DNA from 3 places in the Streptomyces sp. GQ60 genome. Region 3 is predicted to be linked to each of the others. Evidence: predicted binding sites of a transcription regulator. Region 3 holds the regulator's gene; each other region holds the start of a gene.
What was found. Region 3 encodes HrcA, which represses chaperone genes, less so after heat shock. Its sites were predicted from a motif close to TTNGCACTCNGNNNNNCNGAGTGCNAA; they were not measured.
Positions count from the first base shown of each region.

Region 1: the regulator HrcA is predicted to act here: its motif matches at 6,123-6,149, upstream of groL (chaperonin GroEL).
Region 2: the regulator HrcA is predicted to act here: its motif matches at 5,932-5,958, upstream of groES (co-chaperone GroES).

Region 1 is NZ_JCAXEG010000010.1:176,776-184,756, reverse strand. It holds gene otsB (trehalose-phosphatase) at 1-492, shown strand, start outside; gene AC6CKD_RS24685 (alpha,alpha-trehalose-phosphate synthase (UDP-forming)) at 667-2,130, opposite strand; gene AC6CKD_RS24680 (glucosyl-3-phosphoglycerate synthase) at 2,298-3,284, opposite strand; SAM riboswitch class I at 3,472-3,630, shown strand; gene thrC (threonine synthase) at 3,624-4,973, shown strand; gene AC6CKD_RS24670 (MoaD/ThiS family protein) at 5,011-5,289, shown strand; gene AC6CKD_RS24665 (cold-shock protein) at 5,704-5,910, shown strand; gene groL (chaperonin GroEL) at 6,280-7,902, shown strand.
Region 2 is NZ_JCAXEG010000001.1:254,943-262,923, reverse strand. It holds gene AC6CKD_RS01365 (WhiB family transcriptional regulator) at 1-188, shown strand, start outside; gene AC6CKD_RS01360 (LysR family transcriptional regulator) at 400-1,299, opposite strand; gene AC6CKD_RS01355 (MOSC domain-containing protein) at 1,379-2,056, shown strand; gene AC6CKD_RS01350 (SDR family NAD(P)-dependent oxidoreductase) at 2,066-2,839, shown strand; gene AC6CKD_RS01345 (ester cyclase) at 2,930-3,628, shown strand; gene groL (chaperonin GroEL) at 3,712-5,343, opposite strand; gene groES (co-chaperone GroES) at 5,480-5,788, opposite strand; gene AC6CKD_RS01330 (response regulator transcription factor) at 6,397-7,083, shown strand; gene AC6CKD_RS01325 (sensor histidine kinase) at 7,076-7,981, shown strand, end outside.
Region 3 is NZ_JCAXEG010000004.1:451,436-459,416, reverse strand. It holds gene AC6CKD_RS13505 (nitronate monooxygenase) at 1-308, opposite strand, end outside; gene dnaJ (molecular chaperone DnaJ) at 500-1,636, opposite strand; gene hrcA (heat-inducible transcriptional repressor HrcA) at 1,637-2,653, opposite strand; gene AC6CKD_RS13490 (MBL fold metallo-hydrolase) at 2,805-3,530, shown strand; gene AC6CKD_RS13485 (DUF3097 domain-containing protein) at 3,559-4,356, shown strand; gene hemW (radical SAM family heme chaperone HemW) at 4,523-5,755, opposite strand; gene AC6CKD_RS13475 (AMP-dependent synthetase/ligase) at 5,838-7,730, opposite strand.

The sequences.
Region 1 (7,981 bases), on a different contig from region 3:
GGAGTGGCGGCGGTCCGGGCGGAGCTGCCCGGGTTCCTGGAATCGATCGGCGCGTGGCGCGGGACCTGGATCGAGGAGAAGGGCCAGGCGCTGGCCGTCCACACCCGCCGCGCGGAGGACCCGGAGGCGGCCTTCGCGGCCCTGCGCGAGCCCCTGGCCGGGCTGGCGGCCCGGCACGGCCTGATGGTCGAACCGGGGCGGGCCGTACTGGAACTGCGGCCGCCCGGGATGGACAAGGGCGTCGCGCTCACGGAGTACCTCGCGGAGGTGGGAGCGGAGGCCGTGCTCTACGCCGGGGACGACCTGGGGGACCTGGCGGCGTACTCGGCGGTCGAGAAGCTGCGGGCCGGGGGCATGCCCGGGCTGTTGCTGTGCAGCGGCTCGGTGGAGGTCCCGGAACTCGCCGCTCGCGCGGACCTGACGCTGTCCGGACCGTCGGAGGTCGTCGCCTTCCTGGCGGGCCTGGCCGTGGCGGTGCGGGCCCGCTCCTGACGCGTCGAGTGGGGGTGCTGCCGCCGCCGCGTGACGGCGCGATGCCCGCTGGGCTGGTGCGGGCTCGCTGCCCTGCGGGGCTGTCCCCTCCCCGCCCTTCCCCCGGTTCCCCGGGCTCCGCCCAGACCCGCGCCTCACACGCCGGGTCTGGGCAGAGCCCAGGGGCCGGGAGGATCAGGCGCGGAGGGCGTCCAGCTGGGCCGTGAGCCACTGGGCGGGCGGGAGGGCCGTCGCCGCCGCGGCCAGCCGCTTCGTGCGGTCCGCCCGCTCCGCCGCCGGCATGGCGAGGGCGGCGTGCAGGGCCTCCGCCGTGGCCGTCACGTCGTACGGGTTCACCGTCAGCGCGTCCGCGCCCAGCTCCTCGTGCGCCCCCGCCCCGGTGGACAGCACCAGCACGCACCCCGCCTCCGACACCACCGGGATCTCCTTCGCGACGAGGTTCATGCCGTCGCGCACCGGATTGACCAGCGCCACGTCCGCCAGCCGGTACGCCGCCAGCGACCGCGCGAAGTCGTCCTCGACGGAGACCAGGACCGGCTGCCAGTCCGCCGTGCCGAACTCCGTGTTGATCGAAGCCGCCAGTTCCCGCACCGACTCGGTGTACTCCCGGTAGACGGCCAGGTCCTGCCGGGACGGGTACGCGGAGGCCAGGTGGACCACCCGTTCCCGCCACTCGGGGTGCGTGACCAGCAGCTCCCGGTACGCCAGCAGCCCCCGCAGGATGTTCTTCGACAGCTCCGTGCGGTCCACCCGGACGATCGTCTTCAGCCCGCCGACCTCCGCCCGCAGCGCCGCCAGCTTGTCGTCCACCTCCGGCCGGTGCGCGAGCACGCGCAGCTCGTCCCCGTCCACGCCGAGGGGGTACGCGGTGACGTCGGTGAAGCGGACCTCCCCGTACCCGTGCCCGTCCGCGGCCGTCCTGCGGTGGCGCACCCCGCGCTCGGGGGTCCCGGCCGGGACGGACGCGTCCGCGACACCGTGGGCGTCGTCCCTGGTCGCGCCGGCCAGGAAGTTGGCCGCCCACCCCCAGGTGTGGAAGCCCAGCCGGTCCGCCCCGAGCAGCCCCCACACCAACTGGCTCCGGATGTCCTCCGGAAGCATCTCCAGGAACTCCCGCGAGGCCCACGGCGTGTGCGTGAAGTGCCCGATCCGCAGGTCGGGGCGCAGCTCCCGGAGCATCCCGGGGGCCAGCGCCAGGTGGTAGTCCTGGATCAGGACCGCCGCGCCCTCGGCCGCCTCCTCCGCCAGCGCCGCCGCGAAGGCCTCGTTGTACGTGACGTACGACTGCCACCGGCGCCGGAACTCCGCGTCGAAGACCGGTTCGCGCGGGATCTCGTACAGGTGGTGGTGGAGGAACCACAGCACCGAGTTCGCGATGCCGTTGTACGCGCCGTCGTAGACCGCCGGGTCGATCGGCAGCATCCGTACGCCCGGCTCGGCGCCCCCCCGCCGCACCGCCTCCCGGTCCGCGTCCGACAGCGCCGCGCAGATCCACAGCGCCCCGGGCTGCTCCGCGAGGGCGGCGGAGAGGCCGGAGACGAGGCCGCCACCGCCGCGCCGGGCACTGAGCGTGCCGTCCGCGGCGAGGTCGTACGAGAGGGGGCCGCGATTCGCGGCGACGAGCACCTGGGAAGCCATGCGGCGAACCTAGCCCGCCTCGCCTCCGGTCAAACGTCGGCGCCTGCGTGTGCGCCGGACCGAGAGGAAGACCACACCGCCGAGTGCCGTGAGCGTGGCGGCCGGGCCGGTGCTGGAGGTGCCCTCGGCGGGCGGTGCCTGCGGGCAGCCCGTCACCGACGTGGTCGTTACGCCACGCGACGGCGCGCGTACTCCTCGATGTCCCGCATCGGCGGCCGCTCCTCGGTGTCCACGGCGTAGGTGTGCGGTACGAACCCCTCCGGGCCGCGCTCGAACTGCGTCAGCTCGGGGCGTACGAGGTGCCCGCGGGCGAGCCGCGCCAGTGCCGTGCGGTAGATCGCCGCGGCCATCCGGCCCAGCGCCTGGCCGTCCTGGTGCCGGTGCAGCCGTACGCCCACGTCCACCTGGGCCAGCGCGTCCAGCCCGGCCGTGTGGAGCGCGTCCACCAGAAGGCCCAGCTCGACCCCGTAGCCCACGGGGAACGGCAGCCGCTCCAGCAGCTCGCGGCGCACGGCGTACTCGCCGCCCAGCGGCTGGACGAAGCCGGCCAGCTGCGGCCAGTGGAGGTTGAGCAGGGGGCGGGCCACCAGCTCCGTGACCCGGCCGCCCTGGCCGTGGGCCCTGGTGGAGGCCGGGGCGGCCGGGTCGGCGAACTCCTGGCCGAGCGGGCGGTCGTACATCGCCTTGACGAACCGCACGTCCGGATCGGTCAGCAGCGGTCCGACGATCCCGGAGACGAAGGCGGACGAGAAGTCGCGCAGATCGGCGTCCACGAAGCAGACGACGTCACCGCTGGTGACGAGCAGCGAGCGCCACAGCACCTCGCCCTTGCCGGCCAGCGCCGGGATCCGCGGCAGGACCTCGTCGCGGTGCACCACCCGGGCCCCGGCCTTGGCCGCGACCTCCGCGGTGCGGTCCGTGGAGCCCGAGTCGATCACGACGAGCTCGTCCACCAGGGGTACCGGCAGGCCCTCGATCAGATCGCGCCGGATCACCTCGACGATCTCGCCGACCGTCGCCTCCTCGTTCAGCGCCGGCAGCACCACGCTCACCGTGGTGCCCGCTGCCCGCTTGGCCGAGAGCAGCCGGTCGAGCGGTCGGTCGGCGGCTGACCAGGAGCGGTCTGCCAGCCAGCGCTCCACCTCTTCCAGCACCTTCAGGACTCCCTGGTTCTTCAGTGGTTTGGACCGAAATGTGATCCATCTCGCGGTTCGGACGGCTGTCTCAACCACCCGGGCCTTCGGTTACAGTCTTGAACAACGCGAAGGTCCGCCGCATGCCGGGGGGCCGCCGCGCACAAACGCACCGGCGCGCCACAGAGCGCGTGTCCCGGTGCCATACCGCTCATCCAGAGGGGCAGAGGGACACGGCCCGTTGAAGCCCCGGCAACCCTCCAGTCGGTTCTCGCGATCGCGCATTCCAGCGCCGCCAGCGAGGTCCCCGGCTAGGGAAGGTGCCAATTCCGTCTCATGGCGAAGTGCGCCATGGGGAAGATGAGGAGAAAGGGCCTCGCCATCATGGCTGCACAGTCTGTCGCAACCTCTGCCGAAACCGTTGAAAACGCCGGCGTCGAAACCGGCACCGCCGGCACGTCTGTCGATCTCGGTCCCGCCACCGGCCTTTCCTGTCGTGAGTGCGGTACCCGCTTCCCGCTCGGCCCGATCTTCGCCTGCGCCGAGTGCTTCGGACCGCTCGAAGTCGCCTACGACCTGCCGCTGGGCGACCCGGAAGCCCTGCGCGCCGCCATCGAGGCCGGCCCGAACAACATCTGGCGCTACGCGCCTCTGCTGCCCGTCCCGGCGGACGTGGCCTCCAAGCCGAGCCTGAACCCGGGCTTCACCAAGCTCGTGGACGCGGCCAACCTGGCCAAGGAGCTCGGCGTCACCGGCAAGCTGTACGTCAAGGACGACTCCGGCAACCCGACGCACTCCTTCAAGGACCGCGTCGTGGCCATCGCCGTCGAGGCCGCCCGCGCCTTCGGCTTCACCACCCTCTCCTGCTCCTCCACCGGCAACCTGGCCGGCGCCGTCGGCGCCGCGGCCGCCCGCGCCGGCTTCCGCTCCTGCGTGTTCATCCCGCACGACCTGGAGCAGGGCAAGGTCGTCATGGCCGGTGTCTACGGTGGCGACCTGGTCGGCATCGAGGGCAACTACGACGACGTCAACCGCTTCTGCTCCGAGCTCATCGGCGACCCGCTGGGCGAGGGCTGGGGCTTCGTCAACGTCAACCTGCGCCCGTACTACGGCGAGGGCTCCAAGACCCTGGCGTACGAGATCTGCGAGCAGCTCGGCTGGCAGCTGCCCGACCAGATCGTCATCCCGATCGCGTCCGGCTCGCAGCTCACGAAGATCGACAAGGGCCTCCAGGAGCTCGTCAAGCTCGGCCTCGTCGAGGACAAGCCGTACAAGATCTTCGGTGCCCAGGCCGAAGGCTGCTCGCCCGTCTCGACCGCCTTCAAGGCCGGTCACGAGGTGGTCCGCCCGCAGAAGCCGAACACCATCGCCAAGTCGCTGGCCATCGGCAACCCGGCGGACGGCCCGTACGTCCTGGACATCGCGCGCCGCACCGGCGGCTACGTCGAGGACGTCAACGACGAGCAGGTCGTCGAGGCCATCAAGATCCTCGCCCAGACCGAGGGCATCTTCGCCGAGACCGCGGGCGGCGTGACCGTCGGCGTGACGAAGAAGCTCATCGAGAACGGGCACCTCGACCCCGCGCTGACCACCGTGATCCTCAACACCGGTGACGGCCTCAAGACCCTGGAGGCGGTGGCCGCCGACAGCGGCCAGACCGCCACCATCCGCCCCAGCCTGGACGCGTTCCGCGCCGCCAACCTGGCCTGATCCTCTTCTCCCTGCACACCGGAAAGGCAGTAGCGCCATGAGCGTCAACGTCCGCATCCCCACCATCCTGCGCACCTACACCGGCGGCCAGGCCGAGGTCCCCGCCGAGGGCGCGACCCTCGAAGAGGTCATCCAGTCCCTGGAGGCGAGCCACCCCGGCATCGCCGCGCGCGTCCTGGACGACCAGGGCAAGCTGCGCCGCTTCGTCAACGTCTACGTCAACGACGACGACGTGCGCTTCGAGGGCGGGCTGCAGACGTCCACTCCGGACGGCGCCGGCATCTCGATCATCCCCGCCGTCGCGGGCGGCTGCTGAGCCTTCGCGGTACCCCGTAGGGCCCGTAGGACCTCGTAGAAACTGAATTGCCCCCTCCGTTACCAAACGGAGGGGGCAATTCTGCTGGGTTGGGCGCGGTAGAGTTGGGGAAGTCCCCTCCGCTGTTCTTGCCCGCCGCATATGAGCGGGCCGCGGCAGGGTTGACATTGAGTCAACATGCAAGTGCGCTATGGGTCCTTGGCGAAGTTTGTCCGGCCCGAGTTGCCCTGGAATATTCTGGGTTTTCACCCTATTTCAATCTTTTGCCGTGTCCAGAATTCTCGTCGGAATGACCTGTTGCAGACAGCAGCGGTGCGGATACATTCAGCCCCGGTCGAGGCGTTCCGGCGCAAGTTCTGACCCGGGATCGCGAAGTGCGGTCCCGCGCAAGGGCCAGTAATAGGGGAGTTAGGCATGGCTCAGGGCACCGTCAAGTGGTTCAACGCGGAGAAGGGCTACGGCTTCATCGCGGTCGACGGTGGTGCGGATGTGTTCGTCCACTACAGCGCCATCCAGATGGACGGGTACCGCACCCTTGAAGAGGGTCAGCGGGTCGAGTTCGAGATCTCGCAGGGCCAGAAGGGTCCGCAGGCGGACATGGTCAAGCTCGCCGCCGGCTAGTCCGACCGCGATCGACCACCGACACGTACGCGGCCACGCACAGCGGCCGCGTACGACGGCACAACGGCATATGTACGAGGGGCCCACATCCTGGACACGGGATGCGGGCCCCTCGTGCGTGGCGGCCCCGGCGCCCTTGCGGGGCCCGGCTGTTCACCGCGGGTTGCCCGAAGCCGCTTGCACTCGAGGGGGTCGAGTGCTAATCATTGGCGTTAGCACTCTCCTGGTGAGAGTGCTACCTATACGAGGACCGGGTCAGTGAGGCCCACAGGGTCCGGCGGGAAGAAACCGCCGGGCACGCAGGCCGTCCGTCGCGGGCGCGGGCGCGGTCCGGGAGCAATCCACCGCTGTCCGGGAGGACCACTTCAGATGGCCAAGATCATTGCGTTCAACGAGGAGGCCCGGCGCGGTCTCGAGCGAGGCATGAACCAGCTCGCCGACGCCGTCAAGGTCACCCTTGGCCCCAAGGGTCGCAACGTCGTCCTTGAGAAGAAGTGGGGCGCCCCCACGATCACCAACGATGGTGTCTCCATCGCCAAGGAGATCGAGCTCGAGGACCCGTACGAGAAGATCGGCGCCGAGCTGGTCAAGGAAGTCGCCAAGAAGACGGACGACGTCGCCGGCGACGGTACGACCACCGCCACCGTTCTCGCCCAGGCGCTCGTCCGCGAGGGCCTGCGCAACGTGGCCGCCGGTGCGAACCCGATGGCCCTCAAGCGCGGTATCGAGAAGGCCGTCGAGGCCGTCTCCGCCGCCCTGCTGGCGCAGGCCAAGGACGTCGAGACCAAGGAGCAGATCGCTTCGACGGCCTCCATCTCCGCCGCCGACACCCAGATCGGCGAGCTCATCGCGGAGGCCATGGACAAGGTCGGCAAGGAAGGCGTCATCACGGTCGAGGAGTCGCAGACCTTCGGCCTGGAGCTTGAGCTCACCGAGGGCATGCGCTTCGACAAGGGCTACATCTCGGCGTACTTCGCCACCGACATGGAGCGCATGGAGTCGTCCCTCGACGACCCGTACATCCTGATCGTCAACTCCAAGATCGGCTCGGTCAAGGACCTGCTGCCGCTCCTGGAGAAGGTCATGCAGTCCGGCAAGCCGCTGCTGATCATCGCCGAGGACGTCGAGGGCGAGGCGCTCTCCACCCTCGTCGTCAACAAGATCCGCGGCACCTTCAAGTCCGTCGCCGTCAAGGCTCCGGGCTTCGGCGACCGCCGCAAGGCCATGCTCGGCGACATCGCCATCCTCACGGGCGGCACGGTCATCTCCGAGGAGGTCGGCCTCAAGCTCGAGAACGCCGGTCTCGACCTGCTCGGCCGCGCCCGCAAGGTCGTCATCACCAAGGACGAGACGACCATCGTCGACGGCTCCGGTGACAGCGACCAGGTCCAGGGCCGCGTCAACCAGATCCGCGCCGAGATCGAGAACTCCGACTCGGACTACGACCGCGAGAAGCTGCAGGAGCGCCTGGCGAAGCTCGCCGGCGGTGTCGCGGTCATCAAGGCCGGCGCCGCGACCGAGGTGGAGCTCAAGGAGCGCAAGCACCGCATCGAGGACGCCGTTCGCAACGCGAAGGCGGCCGTCGAAGAGGGCATCGTCGCCGGTGGTGGCGTGGCCCTGCTGCAGGCCTCCTCGGTCTTCGACAAGCTCGAGCTCACCGGCGACGAGGCGACCGGCGCCAACGCCGTCAAGCTCGCGCTGGAGGCCCCGCTCAAGCAGATCGCCATCAACGGTGGTCTCGAGGGTGGCGTCGTCGTGGAGAAGGTCCGCAACCTGCCGATCGGTCACGGCCTGAACGCCGCGACCGGCGAGTACGTCGACATGATCGCCGAGGGCATCATCGACCCGGCGAAGGTCACCCGCTCTGCCCTGCAGAACGCGGCGTCGATCGCGGCCCTCTTCCTCACCACCGAGGCCGTCATCGCCGACAAGCCCGAGAAGGCCGGCGCCGCTGCCGGCGGCGGCATGCCGGGCGGCGACATGGACTTCTGATCCGCCCCCGGGCCCCGGCCCGAAGGTAGATCGGCTGTTCTTCACGTACCGAGGGCGGCACCCCTTCCTGACGGAGGGG
Region 2 (7,981 bases), on a different contig from region 3:
AAGAGGTCTGCATGCGATGCCCGGTGCGTTCGGAATGCGCCGCGCACGCACTCGCCGTCCGCGAGCCCTACGGGGTGTGGGGCGGCCTCACCGAGGACGAACGCGAAGAACTGATGGGCCGCGCCCGCCACCGCCTGATCCCGGCGACGAGCGCGATCGGACCGAGCACGCCGATCACTCCGCACTGAGCGGGCTCCATACGAAACGACCGAAGGAACGTTTCTCCGAATCTCATCGACACGCACAAGACGGGCGTGTCGCGTACCGGACCGGGCTGCCACCCGACCGGCCGTACCGCCGTACGGTCCTTCGCGTGGCGGCCCCGTCCGGCGCCGACGGTCCGGCGCCGATGGGGCCGGATGGCCCGAACGTCGGCGCCGGACCGCCGGCGCCGCACCGTCAGCGCCGGGCGGCCCGCTCCAGCTGGGTCAGGGTCGCGGCCACCGCCGGGACCCTGGCCAGGTCGGGCAGGGTCAGCGCGACGACCTCCCGCTCGACGGCCGGTTCCACGACGAGGGTGCTCACGCCCTTGGCCCGTACGGACTCCACCGCGAGCTCCGGCAGCACCGCGACCCCGAGCCCGGCCCCGACCAGGCCGACCACGGCCGGGTAGTCGTCGGTGGCGAAGTCGATGCGCGGGGTGAAGCCGACGGCCTCGCACACCTCCACCAGATGGCGGCGGCAGCGGGGACAGCCCGCGATCCAGGGCTCGTCGGCCAGCTCCGCCATGCCCACCCGCTCCGCGCCCGCGAGCCGGTGCCCCTCGGGCACCAGTCCGACGAGCCGGTCGGTCAGCAGCGGCCGGACCACGAGGTCCTCCCATTCGGCCGCCGACCCGGAGGCGCCGCCGTAGCGGAAGGCCAGTGCGAGATCGCAGTCGCCCTCGCGCAGCATCTCCACCGAGCGCGGCGGCTCCGCCTCGACCAGCGAGATCCGGGTCCCGGGATGCTCGGCGCGCATCGCCGCGAGCGCGGTCGGCACCAGTGTGGAACTGCCGCTCGGGAAGGAGACCAGGCGGACCCGGCCGGCCCGCAGTCCGGCGATGGCCGCGACCTCCTCCTCGGCGGCCGTCAGACCGGCGAGGATTCCGGCGGCGTGCCGGACCAGCGCCTCGCCGGCCTGGGTGAGGCGCATTTCGCGCCCGGTGCGGATCAGCAGCGGGGTGCCGGCGGACTGCTCCAGCGCCTTCATCTGCTGGGATACGGCCGGCTGGGTGCAGCCGAGCTCGCGGGCGGCGGCGGAGAAGGACCCGGTTCCGGCGACAGCGCGCAGAACTCGGAGATGTCGTGCCTCGATCACCCTTCGAGCATAAGGGCTGCTTTGATGCGGGCCCGAATATCCGGCAGCCGCTTTGGGGTGGCTCGGCTAGCGTGGGGCCATGCATCTGATCTCCGTGAACCTCGGCCGCGCGACGGCCGTCGACCACACCGACGCCCCGGACGGGCTGACCGGTCACGGCAAGATTCCGGCGCCCGGCCCCGTACGGGTCTTCTCGCCGGGTCCCAAGGGTGTCGGCGCGAGCGGCGTGGAGGGGGACGACGTCTGCCATCTGCGCCATCACGGCGGCGACCACCAGGCCGTGTACGCGTACGCCCGCGAGGACCTGGAGTGGTGGGAGGGCGAGCTCGGCCGCGAACTGCCCGGCGGGATCTTCGGCGAGAACTTCACCACCTCCGGCCTCGACGTGAACGGCGCGCTGCTCGGCGAGCGCTGGCGGGTCGGCCCCGACCTGCTCCTGGAGGTGGCCTCGGCCCGCATCCCGTGCCGGACCTTCCAGGGGATGCTCGACGAGAAGGCCTGGGTCAAGCGGTTCACCCGGGAGGCCCGGCCGGGCGCCTACCTGAGGGTCCTGCGGGAGGGCTCGGTCTCCCCCGGCGACCCCATAGAGGTCGTGCACCGCCCGGACCACGAGGTGACGGTGGAGTTCTGGTTCCGCGCCTTCACCACCGAGCGGGATCTGCTGCCGCGCACGCTGGCGGCGGGCGACGCCCTGGAGCCGCAGGCGCGGGACAAGGCGCTGGCCCATGTGGAGAAGTACGGGAAGCGGGGCGACTAGGTTGCGCCTATGACGACTGCGTTGATTACGGGATCCACGGCGGGCATCGGCGCCGCCTTCGCCCGGCGGCTCGCCGCCCAGGGGCACAACCTCGTCCTGGTGGCCCGGGACACCAAGCGGCTCGGCGAGCAGGCCACCGAACTGCACGACCGGCACGGCATCGAGGCCGAGGTGCTGGCCGCCGACCTCTCCACCGAGGAGGGCATCGCGGCGGTCGAGGAGCGCCTCGCCGACCGCAAGCACCCGGTGGACCTGCTGGTGAACAACGCGGGCTTCGGCAACAAGGGCCGCTACCTCGAAGTCTCCATGGCCGACGAGCTCACCATGCTGAAGGTCCACATCGAGGCCGTGCTGCGGCTGACCTCGGCGGCGGTGGAGCCGATGCGCTCGCGCGGCCGCGGCGGCGTGATCAACGTGGCCTCGGTGGCCGCCTTCCTGCCGCGCGGCACCTACGGGGCGAGCAAGGCCTGGGTCGTGCAGTTCACCCAGGGCGCGGCCAAGGACCTGGCCGGCTCGGGCGTACGGCTGATGGCGCTGTGCCCGGGCTTCGTGCGGACCGAGTTCCACGAGCGGGCCGGCATGGGCACGGACAACATCCCCGGCTGGATGTGGCTCGACGCCGACAAGCTGGTGGCGGCGGCGCTGGCCGACCTGGCGCGGGGCAAGACGGTATCGATCCCGGACCCGCGGTACAAGGCGCTGATGGGCATGGTGAAGCTGACCCCGCGGGGGCTGCTGGGCGGGGTCTCCTCGCGCACGGGGCGCACGTACGGACCGCAGTAGCCGAGCCCGTGGGGACCGATGAGTAAACGCGGCATATGGGTGAAATATCCCTAGACTGGACGTGTCCCATCCAGCGCGGGAGGCGACGCGATGACATTCGTACAAGTGATCGACTACGAGACCAAGCGCTTCGACGAGATGAACAGTCTCATCGACCGCTATGCCGAGCAGGCCGCCGGCAAGCGCACGGTCACCCACACCCTCATCGGCAAGGACCGCGACTCCAAGACCCACTACGTGGACCTCGTCGAATTCCCCTCGTACGAAGAGGCCATGAGGAACTCTCAGCTCCCGGAGACCGACCGGATGTTCCAGGAGATGGTGGCGCTCTGCGACGGCATGCCGAAGTTCATGAACCTCGACGTGGTCCGTGACGAGTACCTCAACAAGCTCGTCGTGAACCGCTTCTTCGAGGAGGTCGTGGGCAAGGGCAACTTCGACGCCGTCGAGGAGTGCATCGCGGCCGACTACGTCACCCACGACATCATGGAGAGCGCCGGCCGGGGCAACGGCCGCGAGGGCATCCGCACGACCGTCGGCATGTGGCGGGAAGCCTTCGACATGACCTTCGACCTGAACCGCCAGATCGCCGAAGGCGAGTGCGTCACGACGCTGTGGAGCTGGAAGGGCACCCACAAGGGCGAGTTCATGGGGGTCGCGCCGACCGGCAAGGAATTCACCATGTCGGGCTGTACGACGTGCCGGATCGAGAACGGCCAGATCGCAGAGGACTGGTGGTACTACGACGCCCCGGGCCTGATGCGCCAGATGGGCATGATGCCCGGATAGCAGACGGGAAAGCCCCGGTCACCACCGCTTGGCAGCGGTGACCGGGGCTTTGCCTTACTTACGTGCCGTGCTTACCGACGAGGTCAGTGGCTGTGGCCGTGGCCACCGTGGCCGTGACCGGCGTCGCCCTCGTCGTCGGCCGGCTTCTCGACGACCAGGGTCTCGGTCGTGAGCAGCAGCGACGCGATGGAAGCGGCGTTCTCCAGCGCGGAGCGGGTGACCTTGACCGGGTCGATGACGCCGGCCTTGACCAGGTCGCCGTACTCGCCGGTAGCGGCGTTGAAGCCCTGGCCCTTGTCGAGCTCGGCGACCTTCGCGGTGATGACGTAGCCCTCGAGGCCGGCGTTCTCGGCGATCCAGCGCAGCGGCTCGACGGCGGCGCGGCGCACGACCGCGACACCGGTGGCCTCGTCGCCCGACAGGCCGAGGTTGCCCTCCAGCACCTTCACGGCGTGGACGAGAGCGGAGCCACCGCCGGAGACGATGCCCTCCTCGACCGCGGCGCGGGTCGCCGAGATGGCGTCCTCGAGACGGTGCTTCTTCTCCTTGAGCTCCACCTCGGTGGCGGCGCCGACCTTGATGACGCAGACGCCGCCGGCGAGCTTCGCCAGGCGCTCCTGCAGCTTCTCGCGGTCCCAGTCCGAGTCGGTCGACTCGATCTCGGCCTTGATCTGGTTGACGCGGCCGAGGACCTCGTCGGAGGAGCCGCCACCGTCGACGATGGTGGTGCTGTCCTTGGAGATCGTGACGCGGCGGGCGGAGCCCAGTACGTCCAGACCGGCCTGGTCGAGCTTGAGGCCGACCTCCTCGGCGATGACGGTGGCACCCGTGAGGGTGGCCATGTCCTGGAGCATCGCCTTGCGGCGGTCACCGAAGCCGGGCGCCTTGACGGCGACGGCGTTGAAGGTGCCACGGATCTTGTTGACGACGAGGGTGGAGAGCGCCTCGCCCTCGACGTCCTCGGCGATGATCAGGAGCGGCTTGGAGGCACCGGCCTGGATGACCTTCTCGAGCAGCGGCAGGAGGTCCTGGATGGAGGAGATCTTGCCCTGGTTGATCAGGATGTACGGGTCATCGAGGATGGCCTCCATACGCTCCTGGTCGGAGACCATGTACGGGGACAGGTAGCCCTTGTCGAAGGCCATGCCCTCGGTGAACTCGAGCTCCAGGCCGAAGGCGTTGGACTCCTCGACGGTGATGACGCCGTCCTTGCCGACCTTGTCCATCGCCTCGGCGATGAGGTCGCCGACCTGCTGGTCCTGCGCGGAGAGCGCGGCCACGGCGGCGATGTCGGACTTGTCCTCGATCGGACGGGCGGTCGCCAGGAGCTCGTCGGAGACGGCCTTGACGGCGGCGTCGATGCCCTTCTTCAGGGCGGCCGGGGAAGCACCCGCGGCGACGTTGCGCAGACCCTCGCGGACCAGCGCCTGCGCCAGGACGGTGGCGGTGGTGGTGCCGTCGCCCGCGACGTCGTTGGTCTTGGTCGCGACCTCCTTGACGAGCTGCGCGCCAAGGTTCTCGTACGGGTCGTCGAGCTCGACCTCACGCGCGATGGTGACACCGTCGTTCGTGATGGTCGGAGCGCCGAACTTCTTGTCGATGACGACGTTGCGGCCCTTGGGACCGATCGTCACCTTGACGGTGTCGGCAAGCTTGTTGACGCCACGCTCAAGGGCGCGACGGGCGTCCTCGTCAAACTTGAGAATCTTCGGCATGGGAGCGGTTCAGCCCTCTCGTTGCTATCCCCGGCCGCTCACCGCGACCGCCTGTCAGACACGAACTACGCCCCTCGCCGCCCGGCATCAGCAGGGGTGACCAGGGGCGTAGCTCAAAGCAAAACTGGAGAAGTGATTACTTCTCGACGATCGCGAGCACGTCGCGGGCCGAGAGGACGAGGTACTCCTCGCCGTTGTACTTCACTTCGGTGCCGCCGTACTTGGAGTACAGGACGACGTCGCCGACGGTGACGTCCAGCGGGAGACGCTGGCCGTCCTCGAAGCGACCCGGACCCACGGCGAGGACGACGCCCTCCTGGGGCTTCTCCTTCGCGGTGTCCGGGATGACCAGGCCAGAGGCCGTGGTCTGCTCGGCGTCGAGCGGCTGGACCACAATGCGGTCCTCGAGCGGCTTGATGGCAACCTTGGAGCTGGTGGTCGTCACGATCTGACCTTCCGCTTCGGAGATCCGGGGTTAATTGTCTGAGGTGGCGACCAGGTCGATCCGTCGTCGCGGGTGCCGGATCCGTCTGTCGCCGTGTTGGCACTCACCGGGGGCGAGTGCCAGACGCGAGACTATTCCGGGGATTAGCACTCGGTCAAGCGGAGTGCCAATACGAGCCGCTGGTTTCGCAGCCTCGGCCGCCTGGATGCGCCCCCCTGGGGCACCCCCGAGCCCCCGGATCGCGCGGCGCCGCTGCCGGGGACCAGTCCCCGGACCCCTGCTCCTCAAACGCCGGAGGGGCTGGATTTTCGCCGGCGTCAGCCACATCCAGCCTCGCCGGTGCTTGAGGCGCGGGGTCCGGGGCGGAGCCCCGGGGGGTCCGGGCGGCGCCCGGGGAACGGCGGAAGGGCGGGTAGGGGACTCCGCCCCGCAGGGCCCGGCAACCCGCACCCGCCCACCGAACCCCCGCCGGGACGGCAGTGGGGGCAGCCCCGGCAGGCAGCCGCCGGACGAGTCCGGCGCAGCGGGGCAAGCCCGGGAGGCCCGCCAGGGCCGGGCGGTGCGAGCTCCGCGTCAGGAAGAAGTGCCCGGTATGTGAGGGTTGGGGCATGCGGATCCTGGTCGTCGAAGACGAAGTCAGCCTTGCCGACGCACTGCGGCGCGGCCTCTCCGCCGACGGGCACTGGATCGACCTCGCCCACGACGGCCACCGCGGGCTGGACCTGGCCCTCACCGGAGGGCCGTACGACGTGGTCCTCCTCGACCTGATGCTCCCGGGCCTCTCGGGCTACGAGATCTGCACCCGGATGCGGTCCCACGGCCTCGCCACCCCCGTGCTGATGCTGACCGCCAAGGACGGCGAGTACGACGAGGCCGAGGGCCTGGACTCGGGCGCCGACGACTACCTGACGAAACCGTTCTCCTTCGTCGTCCTCGCCGCCCGCCTCCGCGCCCTCACCCGCCGCGCCGCCGCCGGCGAGGCCCGGCCCGCGGTCCTGCAGGCCGGCGACCTCGTCCTCGACCCCCTCGGCCGCCGCTGCCGCCGCGGCCCGTACGAGATCGAGCTGACCTCCCGCGAGCTCGGCGTCCTGGGCTGCCTGATGGAGCAGCCCGGCCGGGCCGTCGCCAAGCAGGACATCCTCGACGAGGTCTGGGACACCCCGCACGGCATCGACCCGAACATCGTCGAGGTGTACGTCTCCTCGCTCCGCCGGAAGATCGACGCCCCCTTCGGCCGCCGCTCGATCCTCACCGTGCACGGAACCGGCTACCGGATGGCCCCCGACGGTGGCTGATCCCGGACGCGGACGCGGACCCCGGCCCGGCCCCGGACGCGGCCCCCGGCCCCGGCCCCGGCCCCGCCGCCTCGGCGGCCTGCGCGCACGCGCCGCCGCGGCCGCCGCCCTCGCGATGGCCGCCGTGCTGGCCGCCGGCGGGCTGTGGCTCTACACCCTGCTGCGCGCCAACCTCATCGAGAACACCACCGGCCGCACCGAGCTCGCCGCCCGCAAGGTGGCCGCCCAGTACGACACCGGGGGCCTCCCGGCCGGCGGCCGGCTGCCCGCGCCCGAGGGCGGGGTCGACCTGCTGCTCGTGCGGAACGCGGCCGGCACGGTCGTGGCCACCAGCGGGGACCTGAAGGACACGCCGGAGCTCACGGAGCTGGGCCCCGCCCCCGGCCGGGACGTGCGGTCGGCCGTCCTGCCGCCCGCGCGCTCCGGCGCACAGCGGCGCGTGGTGGTCGCCGTGGACGCGCCCGGCCCGCCGGGGGCGCACGACCCGCACACCGTCTACGCCGCGACCGTGCTCGGCGACGTGGACGACGCCAACCGGGCCGTCGCGCTCGGCCTGCTGGCCGGCGCGCCCCCGCTGATCGCCTTCTCCGCGCTGCTGGCCTGGTGGGTGACGGGCCACGCGCTGCGCCCCGTCACCGCGATCCGCACCGGGCTGGCGGCGGTCACCGGGAGCGAGCTGGACCGGCGGGTCCCGGACCCGGGCGGCGCCGACGAGATCGCGCGGCTGGCCCGGGCGGTCAACGACACGCTCGACCGGCTGGAGCGCAGCGACGCCCGGCAGCGGCAGTTCACCGCCGACGCCTCGCACGAGCTGCGCAACCCCCTCGCGGCCGTCCGGTCCCGGCTGGAGGTGGCGCTGCGGGACCCCGACCGGCAGTCGGTGGCGGCCGCGCTGGCC
Region 3 (7,981 bases):
TCGTCGGCGAGGGAGATCTCGTACCAGGAGGCCTCACTGGCGAGGTGCCCGCGGTAGGCCTCCACGAGCGCCGGGTCCACCTGGGAGGTCTGCGGCAGGAAGAGGTTCACGCCGAAGGGGCGGCGGGTGAGCGCGCGCAGCCGCTTGATCTCCTGGTACATGCCGTCGGCGGTCTTGTAGCCGCCGGCGAGGAAGCCCAGTCCGCCCGCTTCGCACACGGCGGCCGCGAGCGGCGGGCAGGACGCGCCGCCCGCCATGGGCGCCTGCACGATCGGGTACGCGAAGAGACCGTTCGGTGCGGAGGACATGAGCTGCATCGTGCCATGTCCCGCTCACCGGACCGAATCACGGCATTCGCCTGGCATAGTCCCCTTCACCGGGGTGCCCGAATACCGCCGCCGCCCTGCCGTCCGCCATGCGGCGAGCCCGGTCCGGGGCATCCCCGGACCGGGCTCGCAGGTGTTCTCGTACGCTGCCCGTACGCTGTTCCGCGCGCGGCTCAGCGCCCGTTGAAGGCGTCCTTCAGGCGGCTGAACAGGCCTTGCTGGCCCGGCGCGAACTGGCCGAGCGGTCGCTCCTCGCCGCGCAGCTTGGCCAGCTGGCGCAGCAGGTCTTCCTGCGCCGGGTCCAGCTTGTTCGGCGTGGTGACCTCGACGTGGACGATCAGGTCGCCCCGGCCGCCGCCGCGCAGGTGCGTGACGCCCCGGCCGTGCAGGGGGATCGCCTGGCCGGACTGGGTGCCGGGCCGGATGTCGATCTCCTCCAGGCCGTCCAGGGTCTCCAGCGGGCACTTGGTGCCCAGGGCCGCCGCGGTCATCGGGATCGTGACCGTGCAGTGCAGGTCGTCTCCGCGCCGCTGGAAGGTCGGGTGCGGCAGCTCGTGGATCTCCACGTACAGGTCGCCGGCGGGGCCGCCGCCGGGGCCGACCTCGCCTTCGCCCGCGAGCTGGATCCGGGTGCCGTTCTCGACGCCCGCCGGGATCTTGACGGTGAGGCTGCGGCGGGAGCGGACCCGGCCGTCGCCCGCGCACTCGGGGCACGGGGTCGGGACCACGGTGCCGAAGCCCTGGCACTGCGGGCAGGGCCGCGAGGTCATGACCTGACCGAGGAAGGACCGGGTGACCTGCGAGACCTCACCGCGGCCGCGGCACATGTCGCAGGTCTGCGCCGAGGTGCCGGGGGCGGCGCCCTCGCCGGAGCAGGTGGTGCAGACGACGGCCGTGTCGACTTGGATGTCCTTGGTCGTGCCGAAGGCGGCCTCGTCCAGTTCCAGGTCGAGGCGGATCATGGCGTCCTGGCCGCGGCGGGTCCGCGAGCGCGGTCCGCGCTGCGAGGACTGGCCGAAGAAGGCGTCCATGATGTCGGAGAAGTTGCCGAAGCCGCCCGCTCCGAAGCCGCCGGCTCCGCCGCCGCCCGAGGAGGACAGCGGGTCGCCGCCGAGGTCGAAGACCTGCTTCTTCTGCGGGTCCGAGAGGACCTCGTAGGCGGCGTTGATCTCCTTGAAGCGCTCTTGCGTCTTGGGATCGGGGTTCACATCCGGGTGCAGCTCGCGCGCGAGCCGCCGGAATGCCTTCTTGATCTCGTCCTGCGATGCGTCGCGGCGCACGCCGAGAACGGCGTAATAGTCCGTGGCCACTTACGACTCCGCCAGGATCTGTCCGACGTAACGTGCCACTGCGCGTACCGCTCCCATCGTTCCGGGGTAGTCCATGCGGGTCGGTCCGACCACGCCGAGTTTGGCGACTGCTTCGCCGCCCGAACCGTAGCCGACCGAGACGACGGACGTGGAGTTCAGTCCCTCGTAGGCGTTCTCGTGCCCGATCTTTACGGCCATTCCCGACTCACTGGCCTCGCCCAGCAGCTTGAGGAGCACGACCTGCTCCTCCAGCGCTTCGAGCACCGGCCTGATCGTCAGGGGAAAATCGTGTCCGAAGCGGGTGAGGTTGGCGGTGCCGCCGATCATCAGCCGCTCCTCCGCCTCCTCCACCAGCGTTTCGAGGAGGGTGTCGAGGACGGCTCGCACCGTCACCCGGTCCTCGTTCTCGAAGGATTCCGGAAGGTCCTGCACCAGCGGCGGCACGTCGGTGAACCGGCGGCCGACGACCCGGCTGTTGAGGCGGGCCCGCAGGTCCGCGAGCGAGGTGTCCGCGAAGGGTGCCTGGCAGTCGACGAGCCGCTGCTCGACCCGGCCGGTGTCCGTGATGAGGACGAGCATCAGGCGGGCCGGGGCCAGCGAGAGCAGTTCCACGTGCCGGACGGTGGACCGGGTCAGCGACGGGTACTGGACGACCGCGACCTGCCGGGTGAGCTGCGCGAGCAGCCGCACCGTACGGCCGACGACGTCGTCGAGGTCCACGGCCCCGTCGAGGAAGTTCTGGATGGCCCGCCGCTCGGGCGTCGACAGCGGTTTGACCCCCGCCAGCTTGTCGACGAAGAGGCGGTAGCCCTTGTCCGTGGGGATCCGGCCGGCGCTGGTGTGGGGCTGGGCGATGTAGCCCTCGTCCTCCAGCACGGCCATGTCGTTGCGCACGGTGGCGGGCGAGACGCCGAGCCGGTGCCGCTCGGTGAGCGCCTTGGAGCCGACCGGCTCCTCCGTCCCGACGTAGTCCTGGACGATGGCGCGCAGCACTTCGAGTCTGCGTTCGCTGAGCATCGCGCACACCTCCATCGTTTCCGTCGTTCGCGGCTTCGGCAGACCCCGCCTGCTGGCACTCCGAGCGTTCGAGTGCCAGAGATCCCCCGGTCAGTGTACGGCGGGGTGGTACACCCGTAGCAAGGGCGGACCGCCAAGGTAGCGTCGCGGCATGGACGTGCGTTGGGAAGAGGCGGGCTGGGAACAGCTCACGGAACGGGCCGGCCGCAAGCGGCTGCCGGTGTGGGACTGCACCGTGGGACTGGTGGTGGGCGAGGATTCGGCCCTCCTGATCGACCCCGGGTCCTCCCTGCGGGAAGGCGCGCTGGTGCGGGCGGAGGCGGAGCGGCTGACGGGCCGGCGCGTGACCCATCTCGCATTCACACACGGACATTTCGACCACGTACTGGGCGGTGCGGCGTTCGCGGGGGCCGAGGTCTACGGCCCGGTCGGGCTGGACGCCGTGCTCTCGGCGGGCCGGGACGAGCTGCGCGAGGACGCGGTCCGCCAGGGCCTGCCGGAGGCCGAGGCGGCCGAGGCGGCGGACCTGCTGGTGGTCCCCCGGCACCTGGTGTCGGGAGAGTGGACGCTCGACCTGGGCGGGCTGCAGGTTCTGCTGGCGAACGTGGGGCCCGGGCACACCGGGCACGATCTGGCCGCCTTCGTGCCCGGAGCGCGCGAGGTGGTCTTCTGCGGCGACCTGGTCGAGGAATCGGGCGAGCCGCAGGCGGGTCCGGACGCGGTGCCCGGCCAGTGGCCGGCGGCCCTGGACCGGCTCCTCGCCCTGGGCGGGGACGACGCTCTGTACGTGCCGGGTCACGGAGCGGTGGTCGACGCGGCCTTCGTGCGTGCCCAACGCGACACACTGGCGGCCCGTTTCGGCGTGTCGGACACCTGAGGCGGCCCGCTCTCCTACCCTCGGCCGGATGCGTGAGTACTCCCCCGACCTGACCCCGCAGTGGAAGCGCGCCAAGCCCGTCCCGGAGGTGCCTGCCGATCCCGATCTGGTGGTCGAGGCGGCGGGTACGGACTTCTGCGGCGCGGTGGTGGCCTGCGAGGCGGGCACGGTCACCCTGGAGGACCGCTTCGGCAAGCGCCGCGTCTTCCCCCTAGAACCCCGCGGTTTCCTCCTGGACGGCGCGGTGGTGACCCTGACCCGCCCGGTCCGCGGGCCGGTCGCCCCGGCCCGTACGGCCTCGGGCTCCCTCGCCGTCCCCGGGGCCCGCGCGCGGGTGGCCCGGGCGGGCCGGATCTACGTGGAGGGCCGCCACGACGCCGAACTGGTCGAACGGGTCTGGGGCGACGACCTGCGGATCGAGGGCGTCGTGGTGGAGTACCTGGAGGGCATCGACGACCTCCCGTCGGTGGTCGCCGAGTTCGCCCCCGCCGCCGACGCCCGGCTGGGCATCCTGGTGGACCACCTGGTCCCGGGCTCCAAGGAGTCCCGCATCGCCGCCTCCGTGACCTCCCCGCACGTCCTGATCGTGGGACACCCGTACGTGGACGTCTGGCAGGCGGTGAAGCCCTCCGCCCTCGGCATCCGCTCCTGGCCGGTGATCCCGCCCGGCCAGGACTGGAAGACGGGCATCTGCCGGGCCCTGGGCTGGCCGGAGAACACCGGGGCCGCCTGGCAGCACATCCTCTCCCGCGTGACCTCGTACAAGGACCTGGAGCCCACCCTCCTGGGCGCGGTGGAGCACTTGATCGACCACGTGACGGCATAGCCCGAGACCTGCCCGAATCCAGCCCCTCAGGCGTGTGAGGAGCGGGGGTCCGGGGGCCGGCCCCCAACAACGGCGCCGCACCGGCAACGGGTCCGGGCAGAGCCCGGGGAACGGGCGAAGGGCGGGTGGGGGACGGCCCCGCAGGGCTCCCCCACCCCGGACGGGGTCAGTCGACCAGGTCGCGGACCACCGCGTCGGCCAGCAGCCGCCCCCGCAGCGTCAGGACGGCCCGCCCGGCCGCGTACGGGCCTGCCTCCAGGAGTCCGTCCGCCAGGGCCCGCCCGGCCGCGGCAAGCCCCGCCGGCGCGAGCAGGGACAGCGGCACCCCGTCCACCAGCCGGAGCTCCAGCAGGATCCGCTCCACCCGCCGGTCCTCCGAGGAGAGGAGCTCCCGCCCCGCCCCCGGCGACCGCCCCTCCGCCAGCGCCGCCGCGTAGGCGCCCGGGTGCTTCACGTTCCACCACCGCACCCCGCCCACGTGCGAGTGCGCTCCGGGCCCGGCCCCCCACCAGTCGGCCCCGCGCCAGTACAGCTCGTTGTGCAGGCAGCGCCCGGCCTCGGAGGTGGCCCAGTTCGAGACCTCGTACCAGGAGTACCCCGCCTCGGCCATCACCGAGTCGAGGATCAGGTACCGGTCCGCGTGGACGTCGTCGTCCGTCATGGGGACCTCGCCCCGCCGGATCCGCCGCGCGAGCTGGGTGCCCTCCTCCACGATCAGCGCGTAGGCGCTGATGTGATCGGGCCCGGCCCCCAGGGCCGCGGACAGCGAGGCCCGCCAGTCCTCGTCGGATTCCCCCGGCGTCCCGTAGATCAGGTCCAGGTTCACGTGCTCGAAGCCCGCCGCCCGCGCCTCGGCGACGCAGGCCTCCGGCCGCCCGGGGGTGTGCGTGCGGTCGAGCACCTTCAGGACGTGCTGCTTGGCGCTCTGCATGCCGAAGGAGATGCGGTTGAAGCCGCCCGCGCGCAGCTCCGCCAGGTACTCCGGGTTCACCGACTCCGGATTGGCCTCGGTGGTGACCTCGGCGTCCTCGGCCAGCCCGAATTCGTCCCGGATGGCCGCGAGCATCCGTACGAGGTCGCCGGCGGGCAGCAGCGTGGGCGTGCCGCCGCCCACGAACACGGTCCGTACGGCCCTGGGGTCGTCCCCGAGGACCTTGCGGGCCAGCCTGACCTCGTCGATCAGGGTGTCGGCGTAGTTCTCCCGGGAGGCGAGGACACCGCCGGTGCCCCGCAGCTCGGTGGCCGTGTAGGTGTTGAAGTCGCAGTACCCGCAGCGCGTGGCGCAGTACGGAACGTGCAGGTAGAACCCGAGCGGCCGCTCCCCGGCTCCCGCCAGGGCGTGGAGCGGCAGCGAGCCGTCTTCGGGCATGGGTTCACCGTCGGGCAGTGCGGAAGGCATGAGCCCATTGTCCCGCACTGCCCCAAGGTCGTTTACGGGCGCGCGGCGCGCCCCGGGGCGAGCCCCGCGCCCGCGTTCCGCGCTACGCCTCCCGGGAGCCCTCGTACATCTCCTCGATGAGGTGCTTGAACTCGCGCTCGACGACCGGCCGCTTCAGCTTGAGGCTCGGGGTGAGGTCCCCGTGCTCCACGTCGAGGTCGCGGGGCAGGAGCCGGAACTTCTTGACCGTCTGCCAGCGCTGGAGGCCCTCGTTGAGGGTCTGGACGTAGGTCTCGATGAGCCGGTTCGTCTCGGGGGCGGCCAGGACCTGGGAGTACGTCTTGCCCTCCAGGCCGTTCTCGGCGGCCCAGACCAGGATCGAGGGCTCGTCGAGGGCGATGAGGGCGGAGCAGAAGTTCCGGTCGGCGCCGTGGACGACGATGCTGGAGACGTACGGGCAGAGCGCCTTGAACTGGCCCTCGATCTCCGCCGGGGCGACGTACTTGCCGCCCGAGGTCTTGATCAGGTCCTTCTTGCGGTCGGTGATGCGCAGGTAGCCGTCGGCCGACAGCTCGCCGATGTCGCCGGTGTGCAGCCAGCCGTCGGCCTCCAGCACCTCGGCGGTCTTCTCCGGCTGATGGTGGTAGCCCTGCATGATGCCGGGGCCTCGCAGGAGGACCTCGCCGTCGTCGGCGATGCGGACCTCGGTGCCGGGGAGCGGCTTGCCGACGGTTCCGGTGCGGTAGGCCTCGCCGGGGTTGACGAAGGAGGCGGCGCTGGACTCGGTGAGCCCGTAGCCCTCCAGGATGTGGATGCCTGCGCCGGAGAAGAAGTAGCCGATCTCCGGGGCGAGGGCGGAGGCGCCGGAGACGGCGGCGCGCAGGTTGCCGCCGAATGCCTCGCGGAGCTTGGAGTAGACGAGCGCGTCGGCGATCTTGTGCTTGGTGGTGAGGCCGAAGGGGGCGCTCGCCCGGCCGGTGCGGCGGAAGTTGTCCTGGGTGACCTTGGCGTACTCGCGGGCGACGCCGACCGACCACCGGAAGATCTTGTACTTGGCGCCGCCGGCGGCCCTGGCCTTGGCCGCGACCCCGTTGTAGACCTTCTCGAAGATGCGCGGAACGGCCGCCATGTAGGTCGGCTGGACGATCGGCAGGTTCTCGATGATCTTGTCGATCCGGCCGTCGACGGCGGTGACGTGACCGACCTCGATCTGGCCGGAGGTCAGCACCTTGCCGAAGACGTGCGCGAGCGGCAGCCAGAGGTACTGGACGTCGTCCTTGGTGATCAGGCCGGTGGCCACGGTGGCCTTGGCCATGTACGACCAGTTGTCGTGCGGCAGCCGCACGCCCTTGGGCCGCCCCGTGGTGCCCGAGGTGTAGATGAGGGTGGCGAGCTGGTCGGCGGTGATGGCCGCGATCCGCTCCTTGACCACCTCGGGGTGCTTGGCCAGGTACTCGCGGCCGCGCGCCTCCAGGTCGGCCAGCGAGAGCACCCAGCCCTCGGGGTCGCCCTCGGCGGCCACGGCGTCGCCCGCCTCCACGACGACCACGTGGGCGAGCTCGGGCAGGTCGGCACGGCGCTCACGGGCCTTGGCCAGCTGCGCGGCGTCCTCGGCGATCAGGATCCGGCTCTCGGAGTCGGAGAGGATGAACGCCGACTCCTCGGCGTTCGTGCTCGGGTAGACGGTGGTCACGGCGCCGCCGGCGCACATCACGCCGAGGTCGGCGAGGATCCACTCCACGCGGGTGTTGGAGGACAGCGCCACGCGCTGCTCCGGCTGGATCCCGAGCTCGACGAGTCCGGCCGCGATGGCGAAAACTCGCTCTGCGGCCTGTCCCCAGCTGAGCGACTTCCAGTCGTCCGGGCCGCCCTGCCCGTCGGCGGCGGGGACCGGGTACCGGTAGGCCTCGCCGTTAGGCGTGGCGGCGACACGCTCCAGGAAGAGGGTCGCCACGGTGGGCGGGCGGTTCTCGATCAAGGTCTGTGTGTCGCTCACGGACATCCTCCGGACCACGCGGCAGGGCCTGTTCGCACAGGGGCTGACTGACCGGGTGGTGGGTCAGGGTGGGTGGCTGAGTCAGGGCTTGGCAGCATCCGAACGCCAGAAAAACTGGCGAGTAACCAACGATCAGTGATCAGACTAGGGGCCCTCCGCCTGGCGCGTAAGAGGCCCCGGGGAGCCGATTCATAACGAAACAGGCCCCCGCGCCGGAGCACGGGGGCCTGCTTCGCGTCCGAGGACGGTCG